3 regions of the Mesorhizobium sp. B2-4-19 genome follow, and region 3 is predicted to be linked to each of the others. Evidence: riboswitches for the same ligand, from Rfam matches in the RefSeq annotation. Region 3 holds a riboswitch; each other region holds the start of a gene.
What was found. Region 3 has a riboswitch for cobalamin ahead of FJ546_RS05820 (aromatic ring-hydroxylating dioxygenase subunit alpha). Riboswitches for the same ligand answer to the same signal wherever they lie in the genome.
Positions count from the first base shown of each region.

Region 1: it holds a riboswitch for cobalamin, as region 3 does, so the genes downstream of both, FJ546_RS10960 (CbtB domain-containing protein) here and FJ546_RS05820 (aromatic ring-hydroxylating dioxygenase subunit alpha) in region 3, are expected to answer to the same signal.
Region 2: it holds a riboswitch for cobalamin, as region 3 does, so the genes downstream of both, FJ546_RS11160 (DUF1636 family protein) here and FJ546_RS05820 (aromatic ring-hydroxylating dioxygenase subunit alpha) in region 3, are expected to answer to the same signal.

Region 1 is NZ_VFUV01000005.1:70,714-80,589, reverse strand. It holds gene FJ546_RS10980 (isoprenylcysteine carboxylmethyltransferase family protein) at 1-260, opposite strand, end outside; gene FJ546_RS10975 (DUF1624 domain-containing protein) at 257-1,255, opposite strand; gene FJ546_RS10970 (MFS transporter) at 1,465-2,664, shown strand; gene FJ546_RS10965 (aromatic ring-hydroxylating dioxygenase subunit alpha) at 2,668-3,843, opposite strand; cobalamin riboswitch at 3,975-4,173, shown strand; gene FJ546_RS10960 (CbtB domain-containing protein) at 4,206-4,385, shown strand; gene FJ546_RS10955 (CbtA family protein) at 4,401-5,219, shown strand; gene cobU (bifunctional adenosylcobinamide kinase/adenosylcobinamide-phosphate guanylyltransferase) at 5,212-5,727, shown strand; gene cobO (cob(I)yrinic acid a,c-diamide adenosyltransferase) at 5,729-6,343, shown strand; gene cbiB (adenosylcobinamide-phosphate synthase CbiB) at 6,340-7,314, opposite strand; gene cobD (threonine-phosphate decarboxylase CobD) at 7,313-8,359, shown strand; gene FJ546_RS10930 (tyrosine phosphatase family protein) at 8,356-8,904, shown strand; gene FJ546_RS10925 (creatininase family protein) at 8,989-9,792, opposite strand; gene FJ546_RS10920 (RidA family protein) at 9,847-9,876, opposite strand, start outside.
Region 2 is NZ_VFUV01000005.1:110,498-120,373, reverse strand. It holds gene cobN (cobaltochelatase subunit CobN) at 1-1,781, opposite strand, end outside; gene cobW (cobalamin biosynthesis protein CobW) at 1,800-2,837, opposite strand; gene FJ546_RS11160 (DUF1636 family protein) at 2,840-3,268, opposite strand; cobalamin riboswitch at 3,308-3,514, opposite strand; gene FJ546_RS11155 (winged helix-turn-helix domain-containing protein) at 3,545-4,744, opposite strand; gene FJ546_RS11150 (NADH-quinone oxidoreductase subunit A) at 5,078-5,443, shown strand; gene FJ546_RS11145 (NADH-quinone oxidoreductase subunit B) at 5,434-6,015, shown strand; gene FJ546_RS11140 (NADH-quinone oxidoreductase subunit C) at 6,020-6,622, shown strand; gene FJ546_RS11135 (four helix bundle protein) at 6,657-7,034, shown strand; gene FJ546_RS11130 (NADH-quinone oxidoreductase subunit D) at 7,101-8,291, shown strand; gene FJ546_RS11125 (NADH-quinone oxidoreductase subunit E) at 8,292-9,572, shown strand; gene nuoF (NADH-quinone oxidoreductase subunit NuoF) at 9,583-9,876, shown strand, end outside.
Region 3 is NZ_VFUV01000002.1:540,332-550,207, reverse strand. It holds gene FJ546_RS05845 (phosphoenolpyruvate carboxykinase) at 1-664, shown strand, start outside; gene arfB (alternative ribosome rescue aminoacyl-tRNA hydrolase ArfB) at 746-1,183, shown strand; gene lysM (peptidoglycan-binding protein LysM) at 1,273-1,737, shown strand; gene FJ546_RS05830 (alpha-ketoglutarate-dependent dioxygenase AlkB) at 1,965-2,594, shown strand; gene FJ546_RS05825 (hybrid-cluster NAD(P)-dependent oxidoreductase) at 2,690-3,787, opposite strand; gene FJ546_RS05820 (aromatic ring-hydroxylating dioxygenase subunit alpha) at 3,808-5,055, opposite strand; cobalamin riboswitch at 5,169-5,369, opposite strand; gene FJ546_RS05815 (DUF680 domain-containing protein) at 5,864-6,061, shown strand; gene FJ546_RS05810 (DUF680 domain-containing protein) at 6,134-6,340, shown strand; gene FJ546_RS05805 (DUF680 domain-containing protein) at 6,411-6,650, shown strand; gene FJ546_RS05800 (DUF680 domain-containing protein) at 6,718-6,954, shown strand; gene ugpC (sn-glycerol-3-phosphate ABC transporter ATP-binding protein UgpC) at 7,038-8,150, opposite strand; gene FJ546_RS05790 (alpha-glucosidase family protein) at 8,182-9,846, opposite strand; gene FJ546_RS05785 (carbohydrate ABC transporter permease) at 9,851-9,876, opposite strand, start outside.

The sequences.
Region 1 (9,876 bases), on a different contig from region 3:
CCTGTGGTGACGAGGTGGTCCGGCATCGCATTGGGGTTGAGCGTCGTTCTGGCCCGGACCATGGTGCGGATGGCGGTGAACCAGAGCGCCGCGACGGCGAACAGCGCCACCCAACCGGCCGCGAACAGCAAATCGCCCAGCAGATCGCCGATCCAGGGCAGCGGATAGAGCAGTCCGAGAATGACGCTGATGGCGATTGCCGCGACGTAGATCACCGGAGGCCACGGTATCACACCGGGCTTCGGCTGGGTTTCGGTCATTGCGTTCCTCCCTCGTTCATCTTGTCCTCGGTCTGGCCCGTGCAGCTGGCGGCCAGATCGCCCAGATGCGCTCGGAATTCCGTAGTCTGGTCGTTGTTCTCGAGCCGATCAAGCGCGGCCTCGCTCTCGAGTCTCGTCAGCATGCAACTGCAATAGCTCGAACAGAAGGTCGCGTTGCGCGTCTGCTCGCAAGAGCGCTGGCAGGTTTTCAGGAAATTGACCTGCACGGTTTCGACCCGGGCCGGCATGACTTGCGAGAACAGCCAGACGCAGCCGATCAGCAGCGGCTGGTGGATCAGGTAGAAAGCCAGGCTGTGGCGGCCGATGAAGACCAGCGGATTGGCCCAGCGGCCCGGCATGAGGCTCGCCAGGCGGGCTCGCAAGCCGGAGGCTGAGGCGAGTTTCGCCACCCCGATGCCGACAAGCACCGCGCCGAACCACGGAAACAGCGGCACATAGTCGTTGGAGCGTGGATTGATCGCCGACAGGCCGATCCACCACAGCCAGGGATGGTCCAGGGCTTCGAAGCGCAGATAGACGGGCGCGGCGATGACCAGCGCGGCAACGACAAGGGTCAGCAGGGCGGGCAGCCGCAGGAAGGCGAGGCCGAGCAGGCTGGCGAGCGCGATCTCGTGCAGGATGCCGAAGAAGATGAACCCATCCGGCGTCGCGATACGGGTGACCGCCGAAATGGCGATCGCCGCTCCGGCGACCATGGCGAAACGCTTCCAGAAACCGTTCCAGCGAATTTGCTGGCCGTGCGCGAGGTAGAGGCTGATGCCAACCAGGAACAGGAAGGTCGAGGCGATGCAGCGTGCGTAGACCTTCCACCAGCCGAAGGCGGTGAGGCCTGGATCGGTATAGCCGAAGAATTCCAGGTCCCAGGTGAAATGGTAGCTCGCCATGGCCAGCAGCGCGATGCCGCGCACGATGTCTATGGCGACGATGCGCCTGGATGGCTCCGGAGCGGGTGCGGTCGGCGTATGGATGGTCATGGTCTCGCGATCTGATTCAGCCCCGCCTGAGAACTATCACGGTTGGACCGGATAGAAGAAGGCCGGGGCGTTGGATCAAGCGACGCTTTAGGCCAGCGCCGGGAAGTCGTTGACCGGCTTCGCTTTTCACGGCCTATGCGTCGGTTTCCTCTTAATCGTCCGGGAACGGCCAAGGCAGATTTGGCCGGTGATTCTGCTTTGGGGAAGCAATGTCCACCCATGTGCGCCATCCGATCTGGCTCCCGGCCCTCAGGGCCGCGGATGCGCGCACCTTCGCCTCGCTCTATGCGGTCGAATCCTTCGCCCGCGCCACGGTGTCGAGCGTCATCCCGATCCAGGCCTACGAGATCCTGCACAATGAGCAGATCGTCTCGATCCTCTACACCATCGTGGCGCTGCTCGGCCTCTCGGTGACCTTGTTCATGCCGATGCTGATCCGCCGCTTTGCCCGGCGCTGGGTCTATACCGCCGGCGCCTGCCTGCTCGCCATCGGCTCGCTGTTCTTCGTCACCCACACGCTGGCCGGGCAATTGGCAGGCATGCTGTGCCGTGTCATGGGCGCCAGTGCGCTTTCGATCACGCTCAACCTCTACATCATGGACCACATCCGCAAGACCGACTTCATGCAGGCCGAATCGCTGCGCATGGCGTGGTCGATGTTTGCCTGGACCGGTGGGCCGACGCTCGGCATCTTCCTCTACACGCGCTTCGGCATCTACGCCGCGCATGGCGCGGTGGCGGTGTTCGCGCTGGCGCTTTTGGCGCTGTTCTGGACGTATCGACTGGGCGACAACCCATCAATCCGGCCCGGCAAGACACGGCCGGCCAATCCGCTCGCCAATATCGGCCGCTTCGTCGCGCAGCCCAGATTGAGGCTTGCCTGGCTGATCGCCTTCGGCCGTTCCTGCTTCTGGACGACGTTCTTTGTCTATGGGCCGCTGTTCATGGTGATCACCGGCGAGGGCAAGCTGGCCGGCGGCTTGCTGGTCTCGGCGGGCAACGCGCTGCTCTTCATGGCGATCTTCTGGGGCAAGGCCGGAAAACGCTTTGGCGGCCGGCGCACCATGACTTTCGCTTATTTCGCCATGTCGGCGATGCTTTTGGCGGCAGGCACGGTCGGAGAGAGCGTGCCGCTGCTCACCGGCGCCTTCCTGCTGTGCGGCGCCTTCTTCACCATAGCGCTCGACGCGCTGGGCTCGACCGCCTTCATGCGTTCCGTGCGCTCCTATGAACGGGCGCAGATGGCGGCGGTCTACCGCACCTATCTCGATTTTTCCGAACTGACGCCGCCGCTTGTCTATTCGGTGGTGCTGGCCTTCTTCGGGCTGGGCTCGGTGTTCGTCACGCTTGGTCTGCTCGCAGCGGTTTGCGGTTTTGTCACGTGGCGATACCTGCCCAGGTCTCTGTGAGGATCATGGCTTCGGTGCAAGCGCCGCATGGCGTTCGCGCACCCAGTTGTGGAAACGGTGCAGGTCATACTCCTCGGGCATGAGCACGCCGGCCTGGTGGCGCATCGAGCGCAGGCCCCTCTGGTTGACTTCGCAGATGGCGGCGTCCTCTTCCAAAACCTGTGTGCCGAAGGCGACGATGTTGTCGATGTCGGTCGCGGCCAGCGCCTCGGGCGCGAACAGCCATTCGGCGATAAGCTCCGTCTGTTCGGGACCGAGCGGCACCAGGCGTACAGTCCTGACATAGTCGACATGACTGACGATGAACATCGAGGGCAGGCTGGTGGCGTAGGTCTGGCCGGCGGCGCGTTCGGCCGGCGTCAACCCGGAAAAGACCGGCCCATGCGTCTTGCCGTCGCGCGACCACGTCTCGGCGCCGGTACGCAGGCCTCCGGAAAACTCCGGCGCGTCATTGTCGGCGTGGCGCGTCCATTCGGGATCGTCGTGCCGGCTCATCAGGCCGCGGCCATAGATCGGTACCAGCCGCGACAGGTCCTTGTGGACGCCCGGGCAGTGCAGGCACTCGTTGAAGTTCTCCCAAAAGATCTTCCAGTTGCAGTGCATCACCTTGCGCAGCACATGGGCCGATACCAGAGTTTCCAGCGGCCAGTTGTCGAGATTGCCGGAGGCCGCATCGAAGGATGCCTGCGCCGAGCCCGCCGCACCCTCCTGCAGATTGATGAACACGAAGCCGCGCCACACCGAGAGCGCGACGCGGTAGAGCGGATGGTCGGCCTTGTCGAAGCCGTCCGGCAGCGATTTCGACGGCACGCGCACGAGGTCGCCGCGCAGCGAATAGGACCAGGCATGATAAGGGCAAGTGATCAGCCGGGCCTTCAGCCGGCCCTCGCTCTCCTGGCAAAGCTGCGAACCGCGATGGCGGCAGGTGTTGTGGAAGGCGCGCAAGGCGCCGGTTTCGTCGCGCAGCACGAGGATGTCCTGCGTGCCGACGCGGAACCGGCGGAAGGCCAGCGGCTGGGCCAGATCGGCCTCGCGGCAGACGAGCAGCCAGTTTTTGTACCAGATGGCGTCGAGGTCGCGCTGGTAGCTCTCACCGTCCCAATAGGCCGATGAGGGCAGGGTCGGTTCGGCCTGGGTCAGGCCATTGTAAGGGGCGCGCTCGCCGGCAATGGGCTGCATGGCTGGCTTCCTGTGAAGCGGCCAGCCGACACCCGACCAGGAGAAATGTCAATTGGCGTGCCCGGAGACGGCATGGCGCAATCGCGCTGTTTGCCGGCGGAATTTGGTTTGCCGCGTGTCGTGATTTTCCCTATAGTCATGCAGTCGTCGGTTCCGTTTTGGAGCCAAGAGGGAATGCGGTGCGGGCGAAATTCTTGCCCAATGCCGTGGCTGCCCCCGCAACTGTATGCGGTAGTCCTCTCCATATGCCACTGAAGATTCGTCTTCGGGAAGGTGGGGAAGGGCGCTGATCCGTGAGCCAGGAGACCTGCCGACGACGGCAAAACTGACAGGCCCTCGGGTGGAGGGTGAAAGGACAAGATATGAATACCGCTTCCGTCTCCCTCGGCACCTCCGTCTCCTCGCAGTCGCGCTTCATGCAGCTGGCGCTCGCCGCGTTGCTCGGCACGTTCATCATCGGCTTTGTCGGCTTCTCGCATATCGATGCGGTCCACAATGCAGGTCATGACAACCGGCATTCGATGGCTTTTCCCTGCCACTGACGAGGATCTGACGTCATGAATCTGTTTCGCAACGTCGTGTTCATCGCGGCGATCGCAGGGCTCGTGGCCGGCGTCGTCCTCGCCTGCATGCAGGCCTATGCCACCGTGCCGCTGATCCTCAAGGCGGAAGTCTACGAGCAGGCCGAAGGCGGCCATAGCCATGACCATGCCGCCGCACCGGCGGCGCCAACTGAGGCCGCCGGGGGCAACGCCACGAGCTCCGCCGCACCGGCGGCATCGAACGCCATGAGCGCCGCCACCCCGGTGCCGGCCGCAGCCGCCGCTCCGGCCGAAGACGAAGGCTGGGCACCGGCCGACGGCTTCGAGCGCTTTGCCTTCAACGTCGTGTCCAATGTCGTCACCGGCATCGGCTTTGCGCTGATCCTGGTCGCGGTTTCGGAATTCGCCGGCGGCATCGGCAATTGGCGCCAGGGCGTGTTCTGGGGTCTTGCCGGCTTTGCCATCTTCACACTGGCGCCAGGTCTCGGTCTGCCGCCGGAACTGCCGGCCATGCCGGCGGCCGACCTCACCCAGCGCCAGATCTGGTGGGTGGCGACGGTGATCGCGACCGCCATAGGGCTCGGCCTGATCGCGTTCCGCAAGTCGCTGCCGCTGGCCATCCTTGCCGTGGCGCTGATCGTTGCTCCGCACATTGTCGGTGCGCCGCAGCCCGACAGCTTCGAGACGCCGATCCCGGAAGGCCTGCACCACCAGTTCGTGGTTGCGGTGACGTTGACCAATCTGGTGTTCTGGCTGGTGCTCGGCGCCGTCGTCGGCGTCGTGCGCGGACGCTTCACCGGCACCGCGACCAGCCTGCGCGACAGCTTTGCCTGACCGCAACAAGCTGACCTTCATCATTGGCGGCGCGCGCTCCGGCAAGAGCGCGCATGCCGAAATCCTGGCGACGGCGTTGCCGTCACCGTGGACCTATATCGCCACCGCGCAAGCCTATGACGACGAAATGCGTGAGCGCATCGCGCTGCACCGCTCGCGGCGCGGCGAAGGCTGGACGACCATCGACGCGCCGCTCGACCTTGCCGGCACCCTCGATGCCTTGCCCGACAACCAGCCGGTGCTGGTCGATTGCCTGACGCTGTGGCTGACCAATCACATGCTGGCCGATCGCGACGTCGGCGCCGAGTGCCGGCGGCTGGCGGATGTGCTGTCGCGGCCGCGCGGCACATGGTTCGTGGTCTCCAACGAAGTCGGGCAAGGTATCGTGCCGGACAATGCCCTGGCGCGCCGTTTTCGCGATGACGCCGGCCGGCTCAACCAGCAGGTCGCGGCGATCGCCGATATTGTTCTGCTGATGGTGGCGGGGCTGCCGCTGAAGGTGAAGTGACATGACCGACATCGACAACAAGGACGAAGAGCGCCATCGCGCCAAGATGGCCAAGCGCAAGGCGGTGCAGGACGCCGAGGTGGCGAGCAAGACGGTCGAAAAGGGCCTGCTGATCGTCAACACCGGTCCGGGCAAGGGCAAGACCACGGCCGCCTTCGGCCTGGCACTGCGGATGCTTGGCTACGGCAAGCGCGTCGGCGTCGTGCAGTTCATCAAGGGCAAATGGCACACTGGCGAGAAGGATGCGTTTGCCGCTTTCGGCGACCGCGTCGTCTGGCACGCAATGGGCGAGGGCTTTACCTGGGAGACGCAGGATCTGAAGCGCGATATCACGGCCGCGGAGGCCGCCTGGACCAAGGCGCTGGAGTTGATCGCCGATCCCTCGATCAGCCTTGTCGTACTCGACGAACTCAACATCGCGCTGCGCTATGATTATCTCGATCTCGACAAGGTGGTTGCGGCGCTGAAGGCGCGGCGCGAGGGTCTACATGTCGTCGTCACCGGCCGCAACGCCAAGCCGGCGCTGGTCGAGGCGGCCGATCTGGTCACCGAGATGGGCGTGACCAAGCATCACTTTTCGGCAGGCGTGAAGGCGCAGCAGGGGATCGAGTTCTAGAACGCAAGAACGGCGATGACCGAAACCACGGCGAACAACGCGATCAGCAAATAATCGGCGATGCGGTAGAGTTTCAGCGCCCGCCTGATGTCGCCGCTGTCGACGTCGCGGCAGCCGCCTTCGCCCATGAAGACGTCATCGACCACGATGCCGCCATAGCTGCGTGGCCCGGCAAGCGCCAGGCCAAGCGCGCCGGCCATGGCCGCTTCCGGCCAGCCGGCATTGGGCGAGCGGTGCTTTTTCGCATCGCGCCATACCGCCTGCCAGGCACTGCGGGGATCGGCGTCCTTGACCAGGAAAGCCGCCAGCACGACCAGCAGCGCCGTCAGCCTCGAGGCAGGCAGGTTGATCCAGTCGTCGAAGCGCGCCGCCGCCCAGCCGAAAGCCTCGTGGCGCGGGGTGCGGTGGCCGATCATCGAATCGGCGGTGTTGGCCGCCTTGTAGGCAGCGCCGCCGGCCAGTCCGCCAACACCGGTCCAGAAGGCGGGGGCGACGATGCCATCGGAAAAATTCTCGGCCAGGCTCTCGATCGCCGCGCGACAGACGGCGGCGCGGTCGAGCGCTTCGGGATCGCGGCCGACTATGCGCGAGACGGCGACCCGGCCCATGGCGAGGCCGCCCGATTCGAGCGAGTCGGCCACGGCCTCGACGTGATCGTAGAGGCTCTTCTGCGATAGCAGCGATGTCGCCAGAAGGGCGGCAATGAAAAACCCCAGCGGAACGAACCAGAGCAGGACAAGCTGCACGCAAAGGCCGATCACCGCCGGCACCAGCACGATGACCAGCAGCGCCTGGACGCCACGTTGGCGACGCAACGCGTCGGGATCAGTGGCGCGGTTGAGCCTCAAGTCGAGAAAGGATATCAGCCTGCCGAACCACGTCACCGGATGGCCGATGGCGCGGAAGAGCCAGTCCGGGTAACCCAGGACGAATTCGACGGCCAAAGACAGGAAAGCGATCAGGACTGACATGAAGCTTCTTGATGGAGGGGTGGACCATGGTGGGAGTCTTGGCCGGGCGAGGGCGCTTTTCCCCAACGCTCCTCTGCCGTTCGTCGACCTTTCGACCGGTATCAACCCGCACTCCTACCCGCTTTTCGACCTGCCCGCCACCTCGCTGTCGCGATTGCCGGAAGCGGGGCGGACCCGGGAGTTGACGGAGATCGCGGCCAGTACCTATGGCTCACCGTCGCCGGCCAATGTCGTCGCGGCGCCCGGCACGCAGATCCTGCTGCCGCGCGTGGCCTCGCTGGTGAGACCCGGCAAGGCATTGGTGCTGGGGCCGACCTATGCCGAGCATGCGCGCGCCGCGGCGATCGCCGGGCACCAGGTGAGCGAAGTCAGCGATTTTGCCGCGCTGGCGGATGCCGACCTTGCGATCATCGTCAATCCGAACAACCCGGATGGGCGCGTCATCGAGCGCGACCGGTTGCTGGCGCTGGCCGCCGGGCTGCGCGCCAGAGGCGGGCTGCTGGTCGTCGACGAGGCCTTCATGGATGTCGGCCCGCGTCAGCACAGCCTCGCCGGCGACGTCGATCAAGGCGGGCTTGTCGTGCTGCGTTCCTTCGGCAAGTTCTTTGGGCTGGCCGGCCTGCGGCTTGGCTTCGCGCTTTCCGATCGCCCAACGGTGGAATTGCTGGAAAGGCAATTCGGGCCGTGGGCAGTGGCCGGTCCAGCGCTGGACTATGGCATTCGCGCGCTTGCCGATATTGGCTGGCAGGACGCGATGCGGGCATCGCTCGCCGAGGCAGCCGCGCGGCTGGACGCATTGTTCGGCCGTTTCGGCGTGCCGGTCGTGGGCGGCACCACGCTGTTCCGCTATATCAGTCTTCCGGATGTCGCCGGCCTGTTTTCGGCGCTTGGCGAGAGGGGCATTCTGCTTCGCCACTTCAACGATCGGCCATTGGTGTTGCGGGCCGGCCTGCCGGGGAGCGAGTTGGAATGGCAGCGGCTCGAATCCGCCCTTGCCGAATGGGCGGCGCGGCGCGAGGATCAATCGAAGGGCTCGAAGCAATGATCCATGTCTGCTCGCTGGCAAAGGTCGAGGAAACGGTGGCAAGGACCGGCGCCGACCGCATGCTGTCGCTGCTCGCCGCCGGAACCGAGGTGGTGCGACCGGCCTCGATTGTCCGGGAAAACCATCTGCATCTGGTCATGCACGACATAGCGGTGGCGCAGGAAGGCATGACCATGCCTGGCGAGGAGCATGTCCGCGACGTGCTCGATTTCGCGCGCCGCTGGGACCGGGCGAAGCCCATGGTCGTGCATTGCTATGCCGGCATCAGCCGCTCGACCGCTTCGGCCTACATCATCGCCGCCGCTCTGGCGCCGACACGCGACGAGGCCGAACTGGCCTGGACGCTGCGGGCGCTGTCGCCCTCGGCGACACCCAATCCACGGCTCATTGCCGTGGCCGACGCGCTGCTGGATCGCAACGGCCGGATGATCGAGGCGATCCAGTCGATCGGGCGCGGCGCCGACGCCTTCGAAGGCACGCCGTTCGCGCTTGATATAGACGGCTGGAGCGTTTCACCGTTTCATGGAAACGGCGAACCACTCTAACGCTTTGTTCTGACGCAATTCCCAAGGGAAAGCGCTACGCGCTTTTCCCGGGAAAACCGCTCACTTTTCCTGGAATTGCTCTAGTTACTTCAGCCAGTCGGCGAGCTTCGCCTTGCGCACATCCCTGAGCAGGCTGATGAAACCGTCGGCCTGATGCTCTGCCGTCAGCCTGCCTTTTTCCGATGTCGCGATGCTGGCGTCGCCAACCACGCCATTGGGGTTAAGGTCACTGGCGATCCAGGCAAAGGCATGGGTGCCGGTGTGGCGCAGCAGCGAAAACTCCTTCTCCGCCACGGCGACGTTGGAAACGAAATTATCGGCCTTGCCCATGTCGACGAGGTCGGGCCGGAAATGCAGCATCAAAGAGGTCTCGACATCGCCGCCATGGATGCCGTGGCGGTCCTCGAGTTCGGTGTACATGCCGGCCGGACGGCCAAAACGCTGCCAGCTCGTCTTCACCGCCAGCATCTTTTCGCGCACACGCAATTCACGCGTGATGATGCCCATGATCTCTTCATTGCCGCCATGCGAATTGACGACGATGAGTTTGCGCACCCCGGCGCGGGCGATTGACACGCCAAGCTCGGTCCAGGCCTCGACCAGCGTCGTTGCCGGCAAGGTGAGCGTGCCCGGCGCATGCAGGTGCTCGTTCGACTTGCCTACCGCCTGGACCGGCAGGATGCGGATGTCGAGATCGTCGGGCAGGCGGGCGATCACCGTGTCGAGCATGCCGTTCATGATCGAAGTGTCGGTCGAGACAGGCAGATGCGGTCCATGCTGCTCGATCGCCGCCACCGGCAGAACGGCGATCGTCGCCTCCGGATCGATCGAGGCGTATTCCGTGGTCCGGTAGTCGCCCCAGCAGACGCGTCTTTTTGCAGCGGTCATGTCATGCCTCTTCGATGAACGGTGAGACCTAGCGCGGCACAGGCCTGCTGTCGATCACCCAGCCGCGATGACCTCGACCTCGAC
Region 2 (9,876 bases), on a different contig from region 3:
TGGCCGAGGGTCACGGCGGCAATGCGCCGCTTGGCTTGTGCTGCCTCGCCGGGATTGGAGACGATGAAGGGATAGATGACGGGCAGGGCGCCGGTGACGATCTCGGGGAAGCAGCTTTGCGACAGCGCAACGGTCTTGCCCGGCAGCCATTCCAGCGTGCCATGAGCACCGAGATGAATCAGGGCGTGCACACCCAGCGATTTGCGCAGCCAGAGGCCGAAGGCGATCAGCGCGTGGCGCGGCGGCAGCGTTGGATCGTGGTAGTCGGCGCGGCGATCGGCGGAGCGGCCGCGATCTGGGGCGAGGGCGACTGTGATGTTGCCGAAGGTCGCGGCGCGGAACGGGAAGCTTGCTGAGGTCGCTTGTGAAGGTTGGCGCGAGGCGCCCCCCTCTGCCTTTCCCCATGCGGCCTTAACCGCAGCGATAGCCTCAGCCGGTAGGTCTTTCGAAAAGTCGACATAGTCGCCCAACCCCAACCCACCATCGCTGCGCTCCAGCAAATCCAGCAGTTCGCGCGGCGATTGCGGGATCCCTTCAACGCCATAGCCCTGTTCTTTCAGGTCATGCAGCATCGCCAGCACGCTGGACGGCACGTCGAGGCCGACGGCATAGCCGGTACGGCCGGGAGCGCTTGGGTAATCCGGGATCAGAATGGCCAGCTTGCGCTCGGTGCGGGGCGTGTCCTGCAACTTGATGAAGGCTGCCACGCGGTCAGCCACCTGCGCCACGCGATCCGGTTCCGGCCGGTTGGCGACGGCGCGGTGGCCAAGCGCGGGATCGACATCGCTTTCGCCCTTGAAGGAAATCGCACCGGCGAGGATGCGGCCGTCCAGTTCGGGCAGCACGACATGCATGGCGAGGTCGGCGGGTGTCAGGCCGCGCTGGTTGTTCTCCCAGATGTCGCGGCGGGTGGTGGCGACGATGACCTGGAAGACCGGCACGCCGGCGCGGTCGAACAGGGTTTCGATGCCGGGTTCGGCACCAGAGGCGAAGGCGGTCGCGGTGATGATGGCGGCGGGTCTGAGCGTGGCGAGCGCGGTTTCCGCGAAGGCCAGGGATGTCGGGTCTTTGAGGCTGGAGACGAAGATGGGGACCGGGGTTATGCCGCGCTGGCGCAGCGCTTCAAAAAGAGCGTCGATCGGCGCGACATCGGCGGCGAGAAGCATTGAGCGGTAGAAGAGAATGGGCACGACCTTCCCCTCGCCCTCGAGGGGGAGGCGGACGACGCCGCGATCTGGCTCGTAGTAGCCGGCCTTCGGCACCGCCACCGGCTCAACAACGGCCGCGTCCTGTCCAGATAGCCTGGCCAGCCTCTGCACCAGCGCGCCCATATTGACCGAGCCGCCCTCGCGGAAATAGCCGAGCAGGGCTTCCAATTCCCGGCGCGGCAGCGTCGAGGCTTCGATCAGCCTGATATCCTCGTCATGGCTTTCGCCCGGCAGCAGCGCCAGCTTGATGCCGCGCTCGCGGGCGGTCGAGGCCAGCTGGTCGCAGCCATAGCGCCACCAGTCGTAGCCGCCGAGGATGCGCACCAGGATGATCTTGGCGTGGCGAGCGACGCTGTCGATCCAGAGGTCGACGGACAGGGGATGGCGCAGGTCGCGCAGTGCCGCCAGCCGCATCGAGGGCAGGCGGGCTGCATCCGCCTTCCAGGCGGCGGCCAGTCCGGCGAGGTCGCTGTCGGTGAAGGACAGGGCCACGATATCCGCCGGCATCTGCCGCAGATCGACCGGCTCGGCGAAATCGTCGAGCGAGGCGGAGGTCGTGGTGAGGATATGCATCGCGGCCCGTGTGTCAAATCAGCCGGCGAGTATACGCTCGATTGCCGGGCGGTTCAGCCCCTTGAGGCCGATGACGACAAGGCGCGAACGGCGGTCGTCCTCGGCGGTCCAGGCGCGGTCATAGTAATGATTGACGCGCGGGCCGACCGCCTGCAGCAAGAGCCGCATCGGCTTGCCGCCGACCTCGACGAAGCCCTTCACGCGCAGCACGTTTTCCTGTTCGGCGGCAGCGGCGACGCGCTTTGCCAGTTCGTCCGGATTGGCGATCGAGGGAATGTCGACGATGAAGGTGTCGAAGTCGTCATGCTCATGGTCGAAGGCGCCGTCATGATGGGATTTGCGGTTCTCGATGTCGTCCTCGACGGCGAGACCGAGCCCGAGCAGCACGGAGGGATCGACCTTGCCATGCGAGGTCGGCACGATCTTCACGGCACGGGCGGAATGTTCGCCGATGATGGCGTTGGCGCGGGCCGAGCCGGCGGCGTTCATCAGGTCGCTTTTCGATAGGATGATCAGGTCGGCGCAGGCGATCTGGTCCTCGAACAGTTCCTCGACCGGGTCGTCATGGTCGAGGCTGTCATCTTGCGCACGCTGCGCCTGCAAGGCGTCCATGTCGTTGGCGACGCGGCCTTCGGCAAGTGCTGGACCATCGACCACGGCGATGACGCCGTCGACGGTCACGCGGCTCTTCACCGTCGGCCACTGGAACGCCTGGACCAGTGGCTTGGGCAGGGCGAGGCCCGAGGTCTCGATCAGGATGTGGTCGACCTTCGGCGTCAGCGATAGGATCTGGTCGAGCGCGGGCACGAAATCGTCGGCCACGGTGCAGCAGATGCAGCCATTGGCCAGTTCGACGATGTTTTCCTCCGGGCAGGTGTCGATGCCGCAGCCCTTCAAAATCTCGCCGTCGATGCCGATGTCGCCGAACTCGTTGACGATGATCGCAATGCGCTTGCCGCCGGCGTTCTCCAGGAGATGGCGGACCAGCGTCGTCTTGCCGGCGCCGAGGAAGCCGGTGACGACGGTGCAGGGGACGCGGGTGACGGAAGCGCTCATGATCAGTCCTTCAGCAGGTCGAGGGGAGGAATGCGGGCAACGAGGCCGCGCTTGAGAGAATCAGGCCGGCCGCGCCATGGAATGAGGCCGTCCGTCGAGGTGGCGAAGAGCTTGGCGCCGGTGATAAGGTCGGCGCCGCTGCTCACGGTCAGATCGCCGAAGACGTAGCTCCAGCAGCCGTCGCGCAGGATCGCGGCGCTCAGCCGGCGCTTGCAATTGCCGAGACATTCGACCGTGCGGATGTGGATGTTTTCATCAGATGCGGCACAGCGCGTGTCTTCGGCCAACAGTTCGCCGGCGCGGGGATGGGCGTCGGAGCCGGTCTCGTCGCGGCACGAGGCGCAGACGATCACCGTGACGCCGGGCAAAGCTTCGCTGTCGGCGGACGAATTGTCCGCTGTGCCAGGCGAAAAACTGCCGTTCTGGTCCAAAAAGCCGGGCTCCTTGCCCGGAAACCCGCCGGGCGATCGGATTCTTTTGTCGCAGACGGCAGGTCTCCTGGCTCGCGGGTCATCGCCTTGGGTGCCGCCTTCCCGGGAACATCCCAGTGGCTTTCGGCCTCGGCTCGTCGCTTACAGTTGCGGGGACAGCCGCGGATTTGAGATTTTTCACCTCGCACCGCATTCCCTCTTAGCCCCTGCCGTTGCGGGCAAGGGACCGTCTGGAGCGGGATTTAGGCTTTTGCAGGCAGCGGTGTCAACGCACGGCTACGACATGGCGATGTCGGCAAGCGCCGAGCCCAAATCGCCGGCAGGCGTCACTTCCATGCGTTCAAGGCCGAGCCAGCCTTGCATCTGCTTCAGTTCCTCGAAGAGCTGCGCGGCGGTCTCAGGCGGAGCGTTGGGCTCGGCGTAGGCGGCGTGGACGCGCAGGACGCTGGCCGGCCGGTCGGCCTTGAGGTCGACGCGCGCCACGATCCTGTCGCCGAGCAGGAAAGGCAGGACGTAGTAGCCGTATTGGCGCTTTTCGGCCGGCGTATAGATCTCGATGCGGTAGTGGAAATCGAACAGCCGCTCCGAGCGCGAGCGCTCGAAGACGACCGGGTCGAACGGCGCCAGCAAGGCGCGGGCCTCGATCTTCCGGGGCAGGCGGGCGTTCTTGTGAAGGTAGGCCGGCTTGTCCCAGCCTTCGACGCGCACCGGCAGCAGTTCACCCAACTCGACCAGTTCCTCCAGCCGGCCTTTCATGTCGGCCGGCGACAGCCGGAAATAGTCGCGCAGGTCGCCTGATGTCGCCACCCCATGGGCGCGGGCGGAAATGCGCAGCAATTCGCGGTGCGCGTCCTCGGCTGGCGGCACGGGCAGGTCGAGGATCGCCTGCGGCAGCACGCGCTCGGGCAAATCATAGAAGCGCTCGAAGCCGCGGCGGTGCGCCGTGGTGATGCGGCCAGCCCAGAACAGCCATTCGAAGGCGTGCTTGGCATGGCTCCAGCCCCACCAGCCGCCCGAACCTTTCTGGCCTTCCAGCGCCGAAGCCGCGATCGGGCCGCGCGCGACAACCTCGCGGTAGATCTCTTCTATGTAGGCGGCATGCTCGCGGCCCCATTTGGCCAGGCCCAGATACATCTCGTCGCCCTGCTCGGCGCGCTGCATGCGCCAGCGCATCAGCGGGTAGGTCTCGACCGGCAGGAACGAGGCCTCATGCGCCCAGTATTCGAAGACCGTGCGCTTGCGCGTCACGGCGGCGTTGTCGAGCAGCGCGAGCGGATACGGGCCGAGCCGCGAATAGAGCGGCATGTAATGCGCGCGCACCACCGCGCTGACGGAATCGATCTGCAGCAGGCCGGTGCGGGAGAGCACACGGGCAAAGTGGCGGCGATCGGGTGTGCCATTTGGGTGGGGATCGAGAAACCCTTGAGCGGCGAGAGCGATGCGCCGGGCGGCGGCAAGCGAGATCTTTTCCTTCATGCAGCTGTCACTCTAAGGGCGTTTCGACCGAGGTCCGACGGGTGATTCCAGCCCATGCTAGCAGGGTTTTTGCGGCAACCCTGTCAGGAGAGAAAAGTGGAGTAAAAAGAGAAGGAAATCAAACAGGAGCGGATCGGACCAGTTTCTCCGGATATGCCGTCCAGGTCGGCGTTTTGAACAAGGTTTGACTTGCTTCGCTGGAAGTGCTGCGCTAACCCTCGCCGCGTTGCAGCATAGGCCCCTTAAAACGGTTCAGCGGTTAATCTGTCACGCTTCCGCAATAAGGTCCGGTGCTGTAATCAAAGTGGATTGGCGCCAACGGAAAGCCGCTGCATGAACGCACTTCTCAGTTCGTACCTGTCCATCGTCCTGTTCATCGGCGTGGCACTGGTCGTCGGCCTGGCGCTGCTGGCCGCACCGTTCCTTGTGGCCTACCGCAATCCCGATCCCGAAAAGCTTTCCGCCTACGAGTGCGGTTTCAACTCGTTCGACGACGCCCGCATGAAATTCGACATCCGGTTCTACCTGGTGTCGATCCTGTTCATCATCTTCGATCTGGAGGTGGCCTTCCTGTTTCCCTGGGCCGTGTCCTTCTCGAAGATCGGCATGCTCGGTTTCTGGTCGATGATGGTGTTTTTGGCAGTGCTGACCATCGGCTTTGCCTATGAATGGAAAAAAGGAGCGCTGGAATGGGATTGAACGACAGTTCAGGCACCCTCGTCGCGCCGAAGCCGAAGGGTATCATCGATCCCAACACCGGTCGGCCGGTGGGGGCGGACGATCCCTTCTTCCTCGAAATCAACAATGAGCTCGCCGACAAGGGGTTCTTGGTCACCTCGACCGAGGCGCTGATCACCTGGGCGCGCAGCGGCTCGCTGATGTTCATGACCTTCGGTCTGGCATGCTGCGCCGTCGAGATGATCCACACCTCGATGCCGCGCTATGATTCGGAGCGCTTCGGTGTCGCGCCGCGCGCGTCGCCGCGCCAGTCCGACATCATGATCGTCGCCGGCACGCTGACCAACAAGATGGCGCCGGCGCTGCGCAAGGTCTACGACCAGATGCCGGAGCCGCGCTACGTCATCTCGATGGGCTCCTGCGCCAATGGCGGCGGCTACTACCACTATTCCTATTCGGTGGTGCGTGGCTGCGACCGCGTCGTGCCGGTCGACATCTATGTGCCCGGCTGCCCACCGAGCGCCGAAGCTTTGCTCTACGGCATTCTTCTCCTGCAGAAGAAAATCCGCCGCACCGGCACGATCGAACGGTAAACCCATGGCCGCATCCCTTAGCGAACTGTCGACCTATCTCGGCGAAAGGCTGATTGGTCGCGTCAATGACGCGGTGCTTGCCTATGGCGAGCTGACCATCCATGTCGAGCCGCGCGACCTCATCGAAGTCGTGACCTTCCTGCGCGACGATGCGCGCTGCCAGTTCATCTCGATCGTCGATGTCTGCGGCGCCGACTATCCGTCGCGGGCCAAGCGCTTCGACGTCGTCTATCACTTGTTGTCGCCGAAACAGAATGTGCGCATCCGCGTCAAGGTGCAGGCCGACGAGGAGACGATGGTGCCCTCGATCACCGGCGTCTATCCTGGCGCCGACTGGTTCGAGCGCGAGACCTACGACCTCTATGGCGTGCTGTTCTCCGGTCATCCCGACCTGCGCCGCCTTTTGACCGACTACGGTTTCGAAGGCCACCCGCTGCGCAAGGATTTCCCGCTGACCGGTTTTGTCGAAGTGCGTTACGACGACGAAGCCAAGCGCGTCATCTACGAGCCGGTCGAGCTCAAGCAGGAATTCCGCAATTTTGATTTTCTCTCGCCATGGGAAGGGACGGATTACGTCCTGCCGGGCGATGAAAAAGCGAAACAGTGAGTAGGGAAGTAGTGAGTAGTCAGTAGGGAAAGAGTTGGAGCAACGGATCGAATCCTATCGAGACTTGAAAGTGTGGCAATCGGCGATGATTCTCGCTGAGGACTGTTACCGCGTCACCAAAGAGTTTCCGAAGGACGAGATTTACGGCATGACCTCTCAGATGCGTCGATCAGTGGTTTCGATCGCGGCGAACATTGCAGAGGGATACGGTCGGGAAAACAGAGGTTCGTTCGTTCAATTTTTGCGCATGGCGCAAGGCTCGTTGAAGGAACTGGAAACGCACGTACTACTGGCATGCCGAGTTGGTCTGCTACGAAAAGACAATGAGATTGAACTGCTGCTGCGATGCGAAGAGATTGGAAAAATGATGAGATCTCTTATCCGAACGGTGCAGGCCAAGCAGGCGGAATGAAGCAGGCATTGAGATTGATGATCACTACTCACTACTCACTACTGACTCTTCGCCAGAGGCGCCAGAATGGCTGAGACCTCCGTCCGCAATTTCAACATCAACTTCGGCCCGCAACACCCTGCGGCGCACGGCGTTTTGCGCCTCGTGCTGGAGCTCGACGGCGAGGTCGTCGATCGCGTCGATCCGCATATCGGGCTGCTGCACCGCGGCACGGAAAAGCTGATCGAGGCAAAAACCTATCTGCAGGCCATCCCTTATCTCGACCGGCTCGACTATTGCGCGCCGATGAACCAGGAGCACGCCTTCGCGCTGGCCGCCGAGCGCCTGCTCGGCATCGAGGTGCCGAAGCGCGGCCAACTGATCCGCGTGCTCTACTGCGAGATCGGCCGCATCATGTCGCACATCCTCAATGTGACGACGCAGGCAATGGACGTCGGCGCGCTGACGCCGCCGCTGTGGGGCTTCGTCGAGCGCGAGAAGCTGATGGTGTTCTATGAGCGCGCCTCCGGCTCGCGCATGCACGCCGCCTATTTCCGCCCCGGCGGCGTCCACCAGGACCTGCCGCGCCAGCTTGTCGAGGACATCGGCAAGTGGATCGACCCGTTCCTGAAATCGATCGACGACCTCGATCGTCTGCTGACCGGCAACCGCATCTTCAAGCAGCGCAATGTCGACATCGGCACGGTCTCGCTGGCCGATGCCTGGGCCTGGGGTTTTTCGGGCGTCATGGTGCGCGGTTCGGGCGTGGCCTGGGACCTGCGCAAGTCGCAGCCCTATGAATGCTATTCGGAAATGGACTTCGACATTCCGATCGGCAAGAACGGCGACTGCTACGACCGTTACCTCGTGCGCATGGAAGAAATGCGCCAGTCGGCGCGGATCATGCGGCAATGCGTCGATCTCTTGCTCGGCAAAGAAAGCACCGGCCCAGTGTCGAACCTCGACGGCAAGGTCGTGCCGCCCAAGCGCGCGGCGATGAAGCGCTCGATGGAAGCGCTGATCCATCACTTCAAGCTCTACACCGAGGGCTATCGCGTGCCGGCCGGCGAGGTCTATGCGGCCGTCGAGGCGCCGAAGGGCGAGTTCGGTGTCTATCTCGTTTCCGACGGCACCAACAAGCCGTACCGTTGCAAGCTGCGCGCGCCCGGTTTCGCGCATCTTCAGGCCATGGATTTCCTCTGCCGCGGCCACATGCTGGCCGACGTCACCGCCGTTCTCGGCTCCCTCGACATCGTGTTTGGTGAGGTCGATCGCTAAATGTCAGTCCGCCGTCTCGCAGAAGCCAGCGTCCAGCCAGCATCCTTCGCCTTCAACCGGGCGAATGCGGCAGCGGCGAAGCAATGGATCAAGAAGTACCCGAAGGGCCGCGAGCAGTCGGCGATCATTCCGCTGCTGATGCTCGCGCAGGAGCAGGAAGGCTGGGTCACCAAGGCGGCGATCGAGACGATTTCGGACATGCTCGGCATGCCCAGGATTCGCGGGCTCGAGGTCGCGACCTTCTACACTCAGTACCAGCTAAATCCCGTTGGCACCCGCGCGCACATCCAGGTCTGCGGCACCACGCCGTGCATGCTGCGCGGCTCGGAAGCGCTGATGGATGTGTGCCGTTCAAAGATTCATCACGACCAGTTCCACACCAACGACAAGGGCACCTTGTCGTGGGAAGAGGTCGAGTGCCTCGGCGCCTGCGTCAACGCGCCGATGGTGATGATCTTCAAGGATACGTTCGAGGACCTGACGCCGGAACGGCTGGCCGAAATCATCGATCTCTACGATGCGGGCAAGGGCGCTTCGGTGGCGCCGGGGCCGCAGAACGGACGCACCGGCTCGGAGCCCGCCTCCGGCCTGACGACGCTGAAGAACGAAAAGGCGATCCTCAAGTCGACCCGCGACCGGGAGGCCAGGGAAGCAGCCAAGGCCGCCAAGGCGGCACCCGACGCGATCATCGCCGCGCCCGTTCCGGCGCCCGCTGCCGCTCCCGTCGCACCATCCAATGCCAGCAAGCCAAAGACCGACGCGCCTGAGACCAGCCCGGCGTTGAAGACACCCTCAAAGACCAAGGTGGCGCCGGCGGCGGAGAAGGCGGCGAGCGTTTCGGCGCCGCTGCATTCGGCCGCCAATGCCAATAAGGCAGCGCCGGAAGTCGAGAAGGTCTCAAAACAGCGCAGTGGTCCGAAGGCCAAGGCCGAGCCGGCGGCTGCTTTCAAGGCGCCGGAAGTCAAGATACCAGCCGCCAAGCCAGCAAAACCGTCGCTGGAAGACAAGAACCGCCCGGCCGGGATCGACAGGCCGGCCGCGGTCGACGATCTCAAGCTGATCTCCGGCGTCGGCCCGAAGATCGAGGGTGTCCTGCATACGCTGGGCATCTTCACCTTCGCGCAGGTCGCTTCGTGGAAGAAGGCCGAGCGCGAGTGGGTGGACGGCTATCTCTCCTTCCAGGGCCGTATCGAGCGCGACGACTGGGTCAAGCAGGCCAAGGCGCTCGCCAAGGGCGGCGTTGCCGAATACATCCGCGTCTTCGGCAAGAAGCCGGTCTGAGGGACGAAAAATGCTTCAGGATAAAGACCGCATCTTCACCAACATCTACGGCCTCTTCGACAAGTCGCTGGCCGGCGCAATGGCGCGCGGCGCCTGGGACAACACGCCCGGCATCGTCGCCAAGGGCCGCGAATGGATCGTCAACGAGATGAAGGCGTCCGGCCTGCGCGGTCGCGGCGGCGCCGGCTTCCCGACGGGCCTCAAATGGTCGTTCATGCCCAAGCAGAGCGATGGCCGGCCAAGCTACCTCGTCATCAATGCAGACGAATCCGAGCCCGGCACCTGCAAGGACCGCGACATCCTG
Region 3 (9,876 bases):
CCTTACCGAAAACACACGCTGCGCCTATCCGCTCGACTTCATCCCCAACGCCTCGAAGACCGGGCGCGCCAATCATCCCAAAAACATCATCATGCTGACCGCCGACGCCTTCGGCGTGATGCCGCCGATCGCGCGGCTGACCCCGGCGCAGGCGATGTATCATTTCCTCTCCGGCTATACGGCCAAGGTGGCCGGAACCGAAAAGGGCGTCACCGAACCCGAAGCGACGTTTTCGACCTGCTTCGGCGCCCCGTTCATGCCGCGCCACCCCTCGGAATACGGCAATCTGCTGCGCGAGCTCATCGCCAGTCACGGCGCCGATTGCTGGCTGGTCAACACCGGCTGGACCGGCGGCGCCTACGGCACCGGCAAGCGCATGCCGATCAAGGCGACACGCGCTCTGCTGGCCGCCGCGCTCGACGGGTCGCTGAAGACAGCCGAATTCCGCACCGATGCCAATTTCGGCTTCCAGGTGCCGGTGGCGGTGCCTGGCGTCGATAGCGCCATTCTCGATCCGCGCTCGACCTGGGCCGACAAGCCCGCCTATGACCGCCAGGCGGCAAGACTGGTCGGCATGTTCGCCGTCAACTTCGAGAAATTCGAGCCGCATGTCGATGCAACCGTCATGGGTGCGGCGCCGCGCATGCAGGAAGCGGCGGAGTAATCGTCACGTCGCTCAGCACCATTGAAGGCTCGATTTCGATCGGGCCTTTTCTTTTGTCCGCCGCCGCGCCATGACTGCGGCATGCCGATCGACGACGACATCATCATATCGGGCGAAGCCGTGATCCATCCCGGAGACCTGCACGAGGATTTCATCCGCTCGTCGGGGCCGGGTGGCCAGAACGTCAACAAGGTGGCAACCGCCGTGCAACTGCGCTTCGACGCGGCCAGCGCGGCCGGCCTGTCGGAACGCGTGCGTGCCCGCACGATCAAGCTTGCCGGCCAGCGCGCCACCAAGGACGGCGTCATCGTCATCGAGGCCGGGCGCTTCCGCACCCAGGAGCAGAACCGGGCGGACGCCCGAGCGAGGCTCACGGCGCTTGTCGCCAAGGCAGCCGAACCGCCGCCGCCGCCTCGCAAGAAGACGCGCCCCTCGAAAGGCGCGGTGGAGCGGCGTCTGAAGGGCAAGGCTGGACGCGGCACGATCAAGAAGCTGCGCGGCCGGGTGGAAAACGATTAAGCACTACACCAGCCGCGTGTATAAAGCGGCTTTCCATTTCGCACCGCAGATGCGAGGTTTCGCCATTGCCACAGCAAGGGAGACCAGAGATGGGCATGTTCGATTTCGTCAAGAGCGTCGGCAAGAAACTGGGCATCGGCGGCGACGAGGAAGCCGCACCCACGGCCGACACGCTCAAGAAGGAGCTCGATTCACACAAGCTCGGCACCGATGGCGTGCAGGTCGTTGTGCAGGGCGACACGGCGGTGCTGAAGGGCGTGGTCAAGGACCAGTCGATCTTCGAGAAGGCGGTCATCGCCGTCGGCAACACGCTGGGCGTCTCCAAGGTGCAGGCCGACGAATTGCAGGTCGCGCCGGACGCCGGCACGGCAGCTGCCCCGGCCAAGGAACCGACCTTCTACACCGTCCAGAAGGGCGATAACCTCTGGAAGATCGCCGAGAAAAGCTACGGCAAGGGCCAGGGCGCCAAGAACACCGCCATCTTCGAGGCCAACAGGCCGATGCTGGCCCACCCGGACAAAATCTATCCGGGCCAGGTGCTGCGCATCCCCTGATTCGGCTGCGAGGCCGTCTCGAAACGGCTTGATCAAGCGCCGCGCATCCGAAAGGACGCGCGGCGTTTTCCATTTTTTACCAGCTGCGCTTCAGCGAGGCCGTGATGTTGCGCCCTGCCCCAGATAGCATTAGCCGCTGCAATGCAATCGGCGACGGCTTTCGGGTCGCTGTTTTCCGTTGATGGTGGCATCTTGCGGGCTCGAACCATCTCAAGGCGCGTTATTCCATGCTCGTTCTGCCCAACGGCGTCCGCCACATGCCGGCCTATCTCTCCCGCGCCGTTCAGGAGATGCTGGTCGAAGAGGTGAGAGGCATCGTCCAGCAGGCACCGCTGTTCGTCCCTGCGATGCCGCGCACCGGCAAGGAGATGAGCGTGCGCATGACCAATTGCGGCCCGCTCGGCTGGGTTACCGACAAGGAACGGGGCTATCGCTACCAGCCGACGCATCCGCTGACCGGAGAGCCATGGCCACCGATCCCGCAGGGCCTGCTCGATCTTTGGATGCAGGTGTCGGGCTATCCGAATCCCCCGGAGGCCTGTCTTATCAATTTCTACACGGCCGACGCGAAGATGGGCCTGCACCAAGACCGCGACGAGGCCGATTTCTCGGCGCCTGTCGTCTCTGTCTCGCTGGGCGACGATTGCCTGTTCAGGGTCGGCCAGACGACGCGCGACGGCGCCACCAAATCGTTCAGGCTGAAGAGCGGCGACGTCGTCGTGCTCGGCGGCGAGGGCCGTCTCGCCTTCCACGGCGTCGACCGCATCTATCCCTCGACCTCGGCGTTGCTCAAGAACGGCGGCAGGATCAATCTGACGCTGCGGCGAGTGACGAAGCCGCACGAGAACGCCTTATAGGCCGATCCCGACGCGCGTCCTACCGAGGTCGCCAGGGTCCTGGAAACAGCCGCAACTGCTTGGCAAGGCTGTCGTGCCGGGGTCGCCCGACGCCGTCACGCCTCGATTTCGAGAGCCGAAAGCGGCTTCGAGCAGCAGGCGAGGATGAAGCCGTCATCGATCTCGTGATCGAGGATGCCGCCATTGTGGCTCATCTCGACGGCGCCGGAGACTTTCTTCACCTTGCAGGTTCCGCACAGGCCGAATTCGCAGGCCGCGGGGATCCGCACGCCGGAGGAACGCGCCGTCTGCAGCACGGTCTGGCCGGCGATGCACTCGGCATCGACATCCGAAAGCGCGAAGCGGATCGGTGTTGCCTCGACGGGAACGGCAATGCCGTCTTCCCCGGGCGACGCGAACGGCGCCGGGACTTCCTCCACCGCGGGTACGGCAAAGCTCTCCTGGTGGTATTTCGTCATGTCGAAGCCGGCGGCTTCAAGCATGCCGCGCACGGCGCGCATGAAAGGATCCGGACCGCAGCAGAAGATCTCGCGTTCGCGGAAATCGGGCGCCAGCAGCGGCAGCCGGATCGCGTCGATGCGGCCCATATGGCCATACCAGCCCTCGCGGCTCGACCGCTCCTCGATCATGAAGCCGAGCGACAGGCCCGGCATATGGCCGCCGAGCAGTTCGAGCTCCTTGCGGAAGATGATCTCTTCGGCGCGCCGCGCGCAGTTGACGAAGCCGACATCGGTCCATGGCGCGCAATCGTTCAGCCAACGCAGCATGGACATCATCGGCGTCACGCCGGAACCGGCCGAGATGAACAGATATTTGGCCGCCGGGTGGCTGTGCAGCGAAAAGTCGCCGCTCGGCCCATAGGCCTTGACGTGCGAACCGGGCACAAGGTGATCGAACATCCAGCGTGTGCCGATGCTGCCGGCCTGCGCCTTCACCGTCACCGCGATCGAGAACGGCCGTGACGGCGACGACGACAGCGTATAGGTGCGCATCAGCGGTCCGTCCGACGTCGGCAGTTCCAGCGTCACGAACTGGCCCGGCTTGTAGCGGAACCAGGTCTGGTTGTCGGAGCGGAAGGTGAAGGTCTTGACGTCAGGCGCCTCGTCGCTGACGCCGATCACTTCCAGTACCTGCAGCCTGTCGTTCCAGGGCGCCATCTGATCGAGATGGCGATAGAGGCCAAGATCCGTCATCGCGTTCATCCCCAAACCTCTCAGGCGACACTGCGCAGGGCCGGCCGGCCATCTTCGGCAAGCCGTGGGCCGATGAAGGACGCGTACCATTCGACAAACTGGATCACGCCGCCCTCATGCAGCTCCGAATAGGGACCGGGCTCATAGGCTGGCGACAGAATGCCGAACGCGTTTTCCTCGACGATGCGGCGATCCTGGTCGTTGGTCTCGGTCCAGACATGGGTGAGTTCGGCAAGATCGTAGTCGACGCCCTCGACTGCATCCTTGTGCACCAGCCATTTGGTCGTCACCGCGGTCTCCGTGGCGCTGATCGGCACCACGCGGAAGGTGACGGCATGGTCGCCGAGGATGTGGTTCCAGGTCGTCGGGTAGTGGTAAAGCAGCAAGGAGCCGATGCGGTCGGCCGAGACGCTGTCGGAAAGGTTCTTCTTCACCGCCCGCTTGCCCGTCATCGTGTAGCTGACCGCATCGCGCAGCAGCGGCGCGCGGGTGGCGCGGTATTGCCCGGCCGGATCGATGCGGAACTTGCTCGGCAGCCCGGCCGCCTCGCATTTGGCCCAGTGTGCCAGCATTTCCGGATCGCTGTCGGCGCCTTGCACGCCGGTCACCGTTGGGGCTTCCGGGAAGGTCTTGCACAGTTCCGGGTGATTGCCGGCGCAATGATAGCACTCGCGGTTGTTTTCCCAGACGAGCTTCCAGTTGCCCTTCTCGACGATCGTGCTCTCGAAGGCGATCTTTGCTTCGCTGAGCCGGTGCGGCTTGAGATAGGGTTCGATCATCGCCTGCATCGGCGCGAAGTCGGCGGGTTCCTTGGCCAGGCAGATGAAGATATAGCCGGCCACGCTTTCGCAGGCGACCGGCTTCAGGCCGAACTGGCTTTTGTCGAAGCCGTCTGCCATCTGGCGGGCAAACAGCAGCCTTCCGTCCAGCTCATAGGTCCATTGGTGATAGGGGCAGACCAGCTTGGCGGCCACGCCCTTGTCGGTGTTGCAGACGCGGCTGCCGCGGTGGCGGCAGGAATTGTGGAAGGCGTTGATCTTGCCCTGCTGATCGCGCACCAGCACGACAGGGTAGTCGCCGATCTGTACGGTGGTGAAGCTGCCGGGCTTGGGCAGTTCGCAATCATGGCCGACGAACAGCCAGTCGCGATACCAGATCAGCTCCATGTCGAGCTTGAAGAAATCGGGATCGGTATAGAAGGGCTGCTCGAGCGAGAAGCCCTCTCTGCGGCCATTCAACAGCCTCAGCATATCGTTGCGCGCATCCATGTCCTGTCCCCATACTTCAAGGACTGAACTGGTGGTGATTGAGGAAGGATGAGACGCGGCTCGGCGAAAGCCGGGCACGCGCGATCCGCCTCTTGACCGCCCACCGCGATCAGTCGAGTTCAAAAATCTCGGGCTGGTTTCCGGGCTCTGGAGTGTCCTTGCGGACGGTCGCGACACCTTCCCAGGCTTTCGCCCAGTGGTCTCCCGTTGCGACTTGAACTCCACCACCGTTGCGGGGGCAGCGCCGGATTTTGACCGGCTTCCCAATTCTCCGCCCGTCGTCACGAAGCGGCACCTGAGATGACATGATCTAATCACGACAGCGTTTGCGACATCGGCATGAAAGCGACATCGTATCCATGCGGCGCGACACGCATGCGCAACGATCAGGTCACGGGCAGCGGTCACGAAAATCGTCTCCGCCGATAGCAGTACCGGCTGTCAAAATCGACCCGGAACGGGGCAAAGGAGGTTAACGGTTTCGAAAAGTGACTATTAGCAGACTCTAAAATCGAACCGAACGGTTCGTTTCTGTTGACGGTGCGTGCAGGACGGTGTGAACGATGGACCTCCGATACAGTCTGTGATGTTGCGGCTGGATTTTATTAAGTACTTGATATCGAGAAGAAAAATGCTTTGTTTGGGAGCCCTTGGCACAATTTCAAGTAGCGGATTCTTGGTCCACACGGAACAACTTCGTGATTGGAAACGGCGAACTGGCTTTCCCACATCGGGGCTGTCCGAACGACGCGATTTCAATCCCAGGACACGCCGCTAGACGGACGGAAAAAATACTGGAGTACCAAAAATGAAAAAGATTGTTCTCACTGCCGCCGCCCTTCTGGCTATTTCCGGCAGCGCCTTTGCTGGTAGCGACCACTACGGTTCGACTGCCGCCGCAGCCACGGCTGTCGACAGCTCGTACACCGCTTCGACCAAGAAGTCGGAACCGGCTGCTCAGACGCCTGCCCAGGGAGCCGATCACAACCTCTTCGGCAATAACTAACAACAGATCCCGGCTAATCGCGGGCTTTTCGCCCGCCGCTCTGGCCGACCTTGAGAAATTCAGGAGACTAACATGAACAAGATGATCCTTGCTGCCGCCGCCGTCCTGGCCATTTCCGGCAGCGCCTTCGCTGGCAGCGACAACTACGGTTCCAACGGTGCCAACCAGCCGGCCGCTGCGGTCGACCATTCCTACACGGCTTCGGTCGACAAGTCGGCTCCGGCCACCCAGGTGCCTGCTCAGCAGGGCGCCGACCGTAACCTCTTCGGCAACAACTAACAGCCGATCCCCCGGCAGCCGGTGGGTTTTGCCCGCCGCCCGGGGACTTGGAAATTCAGGAGTACTTGAAATGAAGAAGATCATCCTTGCTGCCGCCGCCGTTCTGGCGATCTCCGGCAGCGCTTTCGCCGGCAACGACAATGTTGGCTGGACCGATATCAACAAGCAGGCAGCCACCAACGTCGACACCTCGCATACGGGCGCCATCCGCGACAGCGGCTCGTTCGTCCACAAGTTGCTCAACTCGTCCGGAGGCGCCCAGAATTCGGCTCCCCAGAGCAGCGACCGCGATCTCTACGGCAGCCGTTAAAGCCGCCCCGGCAGAGCGGCGGGATAGTCCGCTGCTCGCCGCAACATAAAAATTCAGGAGTCCTAAAATGAAAAAGATTGTTCTCACCGCCGCCGCGCTTTTGATCGCCGCCGGCACCGCCTATGCTGGCAACGACAACGTTGGTGGCACCGACATCAACAAGCTGGCGACCGCCAACGTTGACACCGGGCAGACCTCTTCGGTGCGCAACACCGGCTCGCCTGTCTACAAGCTGCTCAATTCGTCGGGCGACGTGCAGCCGTCCGCTCCCCAGGGCAGCGACCGGAACCTCTTCGGCCGCTAACAGCCGAAGTTGATTTTCCAAAAGAGCGGTGGGCTTGGCCCGCCGCTCTTTTTTGTTGCCTTGACCGAGCAGAACCGGCGGCCTCAAGCCGCTTTTGCTTCCGGCTTTTGCAGCGCGAAGGAATGTCCGTCCGCATCGAAGATATGCAAGTCCTCGGCATTGGCGCTCAGCCGCAATGTCGAACCGCGCTTGACCTCGACATTGCCCGGCAGTTTGGTCACCAGCGGCAGGTCGGCGCGGCCGATATCGACATAGACCAGTTGGACCTCGCCGAGCTGCTCGACATAGTCGACTGTTCCCTCGAACAGATAGTCCGCGCCGCTGGCGATCATCAGGTCTTCGGGCCGCACGCCGAAACTGACCGCCGCGCCCTTGGCCGAGGCCGGCGTCATGATAGGCACCGTCGCCTTGCGGCCGCCGACATGGCTGACGACGGTCGGGTTGCCGGTCTTGTCGATGGTTGCCGGCAGGATGTTCATGGCCGGTGAGCCGATGAACTGGGCGACGAACAGATTACCGGGTTTCTTGTAAAGGTCCATCGGCGTGCCGACCTGTTCGACATGGCCGTCCTTCAGCACCACGATGCGGTCGGCCAGCGTCATCGCCTCGACCTGGTCGTGGGTGACATAGATCATCGTCGTGTTGGGCATCGATTCCTTGAGCTTGGCGATCTCGATGCGCGTGGCGACGCGTAACGCCGCGTCAAGGTTCGACAGCGGCTCGTCGAACAGGAACACTTTCGGATTGCGCACGATGGCGCGGCCGATGGCGACACGCTGGCGCTGGCCGCCCGACATCGCCTTGGGCAGCCGGTCGAGATATTTGGTCAATTGCAGGATTTCCGCGGCCTGGCGCACGCGGCGGTCGATCTCGGCCTTGTTCTCCTTGCCGATCTTCATCGAGAACGCCATGTTGTCGTAGACCGTCATATGCGGATAGAGCGCGTAGGACTGGAACACCATGGCGATGCCGCGCTTGGACGGCGGCACGTCGTTGACCACGTCGCCATCGATCTTGAGTTCGCCCGACGTGATTTCCTCGAGCCCGGCGATCGAGCGCAGCAAGGTCGACTTGCCGCAGCCCGATGGACCGACGAAGACGATGAACTCGCCCGATTTGATGTCGAGGTCGATGCCGTGGAGAATGTTGAGATTGCCGTAGGACTTCTTCACTTGTCTCAGATTGACATCGGCCATTGGTGTCCTCCCAGTGATTTCCTCAAAGATTTCAGTCTATGCGCCCGAACCAGGCGCCGTAGCCGCCAAGCTCGATCGAACCGGTGCTCGCCTGCCCGGAAAACCCGTGTCCCGGCAAAGGTTGCAGGGATCGGCCGCCAAGGTCAACCTTGGCCGGGTTGGCGCCCAGGTTGAAGACGCAGACAACCTGCTCATTGCCGGCGCGGCGCGTGAAGGCGACGGTGTCGCCCTCGCTTTCGATGAAGGTGATGTCGCCCTTGGCCAGGGCCGGATGGGCGCGGCGGAAGGTCATGAAGCGCCGATAGTGCTCGAGCAGCGAAGTCTGGTCGCCCTGCTGGACATTGACCGCCTGCGCCAGATGCTTGGCGGGCACCGGCAGCCAGGGTTTGGCCTGGGAAAAGCCGCCATTCTTGGCGCCGCCATCCCACACCATGGGCGTACGGCAGCCGTCGCGGCCCTTGAACTCCGGCCAGAAGCGGATGCCATAGGGGTCCTGCAGATCCTCGAAGCGCAGTTCGGCCTCGCCCAGCCCGAGTTCCTCGCCCTGGTAGATGCAGACCGAGCCGCGCAGCGACATCAGCAATGCCGAGATGACCTTGAGATAGGCGACAGGGTCGGCTTCGCCGGCGGCCCAGCGCGAGGCCGGGCGCATCACGTCATGGTTGGAAAACGCCCAGCAAGACCAGCCGTCGCTGGCGACCTTGCCAAAGGCTTCCAGCACCGAGCGCACCTTGGCGGCGCTGATCTTTTCCGGCGCCAGGAAGTCGAAGGAATAGCACATGTGCACGCGCTTGCCGCCGGCCGTATAGGCGGCCACGACGTCCAGCCCGCGCTGCGAATCGCCGACCTCGCCGACGGCGGCGGTTGCCGGATATTCGTCGAGCAAAGCGCGAAAGCGTTCGAGGAAGCCGAGGTTTTCCGGACGGCTCTTGTCGTAGAGATGGTCCTGGTAGTTGTAGGGATTGACCGCCGGCGCGGTCTGGTCGTTGCGTTCTTCCGGCGGCAGCGGCGGATTGTTCTCCAGGCCCTGACTGTGGAAGTAGAAATTGATCGTGTCGAGGCGAAAGCCGTCGACGCCGCGTTCCAGCCAGAAGCGGGTGACGTCGAGCAGCGCATCCTGGACTTCGCGGTTGTGGAAATTGAGGTCGGGCTGCTCGGCCAGGAAATTGTGCAGGTAATATTGCTGGCGGCTGGTATCCCACTGCCAGGCCGACCCCCCGAAGATCGACAGCCAGTTGTTGGGCGGCGTGCCGTCGGGTCTGGCGTCCGCCCAGACATACCAGTCGGCCTTGGAATTGCTGCGGCTCGACCGGCTTTCCTTGAACCAGGGATGGATGTCGGCCGTGTGCGACAGCACTTCGTCGATCATCACCTTGAGACCCAGCCGATGCGCCTCCGCCGTCAGCGCGTCGAAATCGGCCAGCGTGCCGAACATCGGGTCGACGTCGCAATAGTCCGAGACGTCGTAGCCGAAATCCTTCATCGGCGATTTGAAGAAGGGCGAGATCCAGATGGCGTCCGCGCCGAGCGCGGCGATGTAGGGCAGCCGTCCGATGATGCCCTTGAGGTCGCCGATGCCGTCGCCGTTCGAATCCTGGTAGCTGCGCGGATAGATCTGGTAGATCACAGCGCCCCGCCACCAGTCGCGAGCGATGGCGAGGTCGGGGTTCGAACTGGCTTTCAAAGCGGATTGCATGGTTTCAGCCTCCTTTCACCGAGCCGGCGA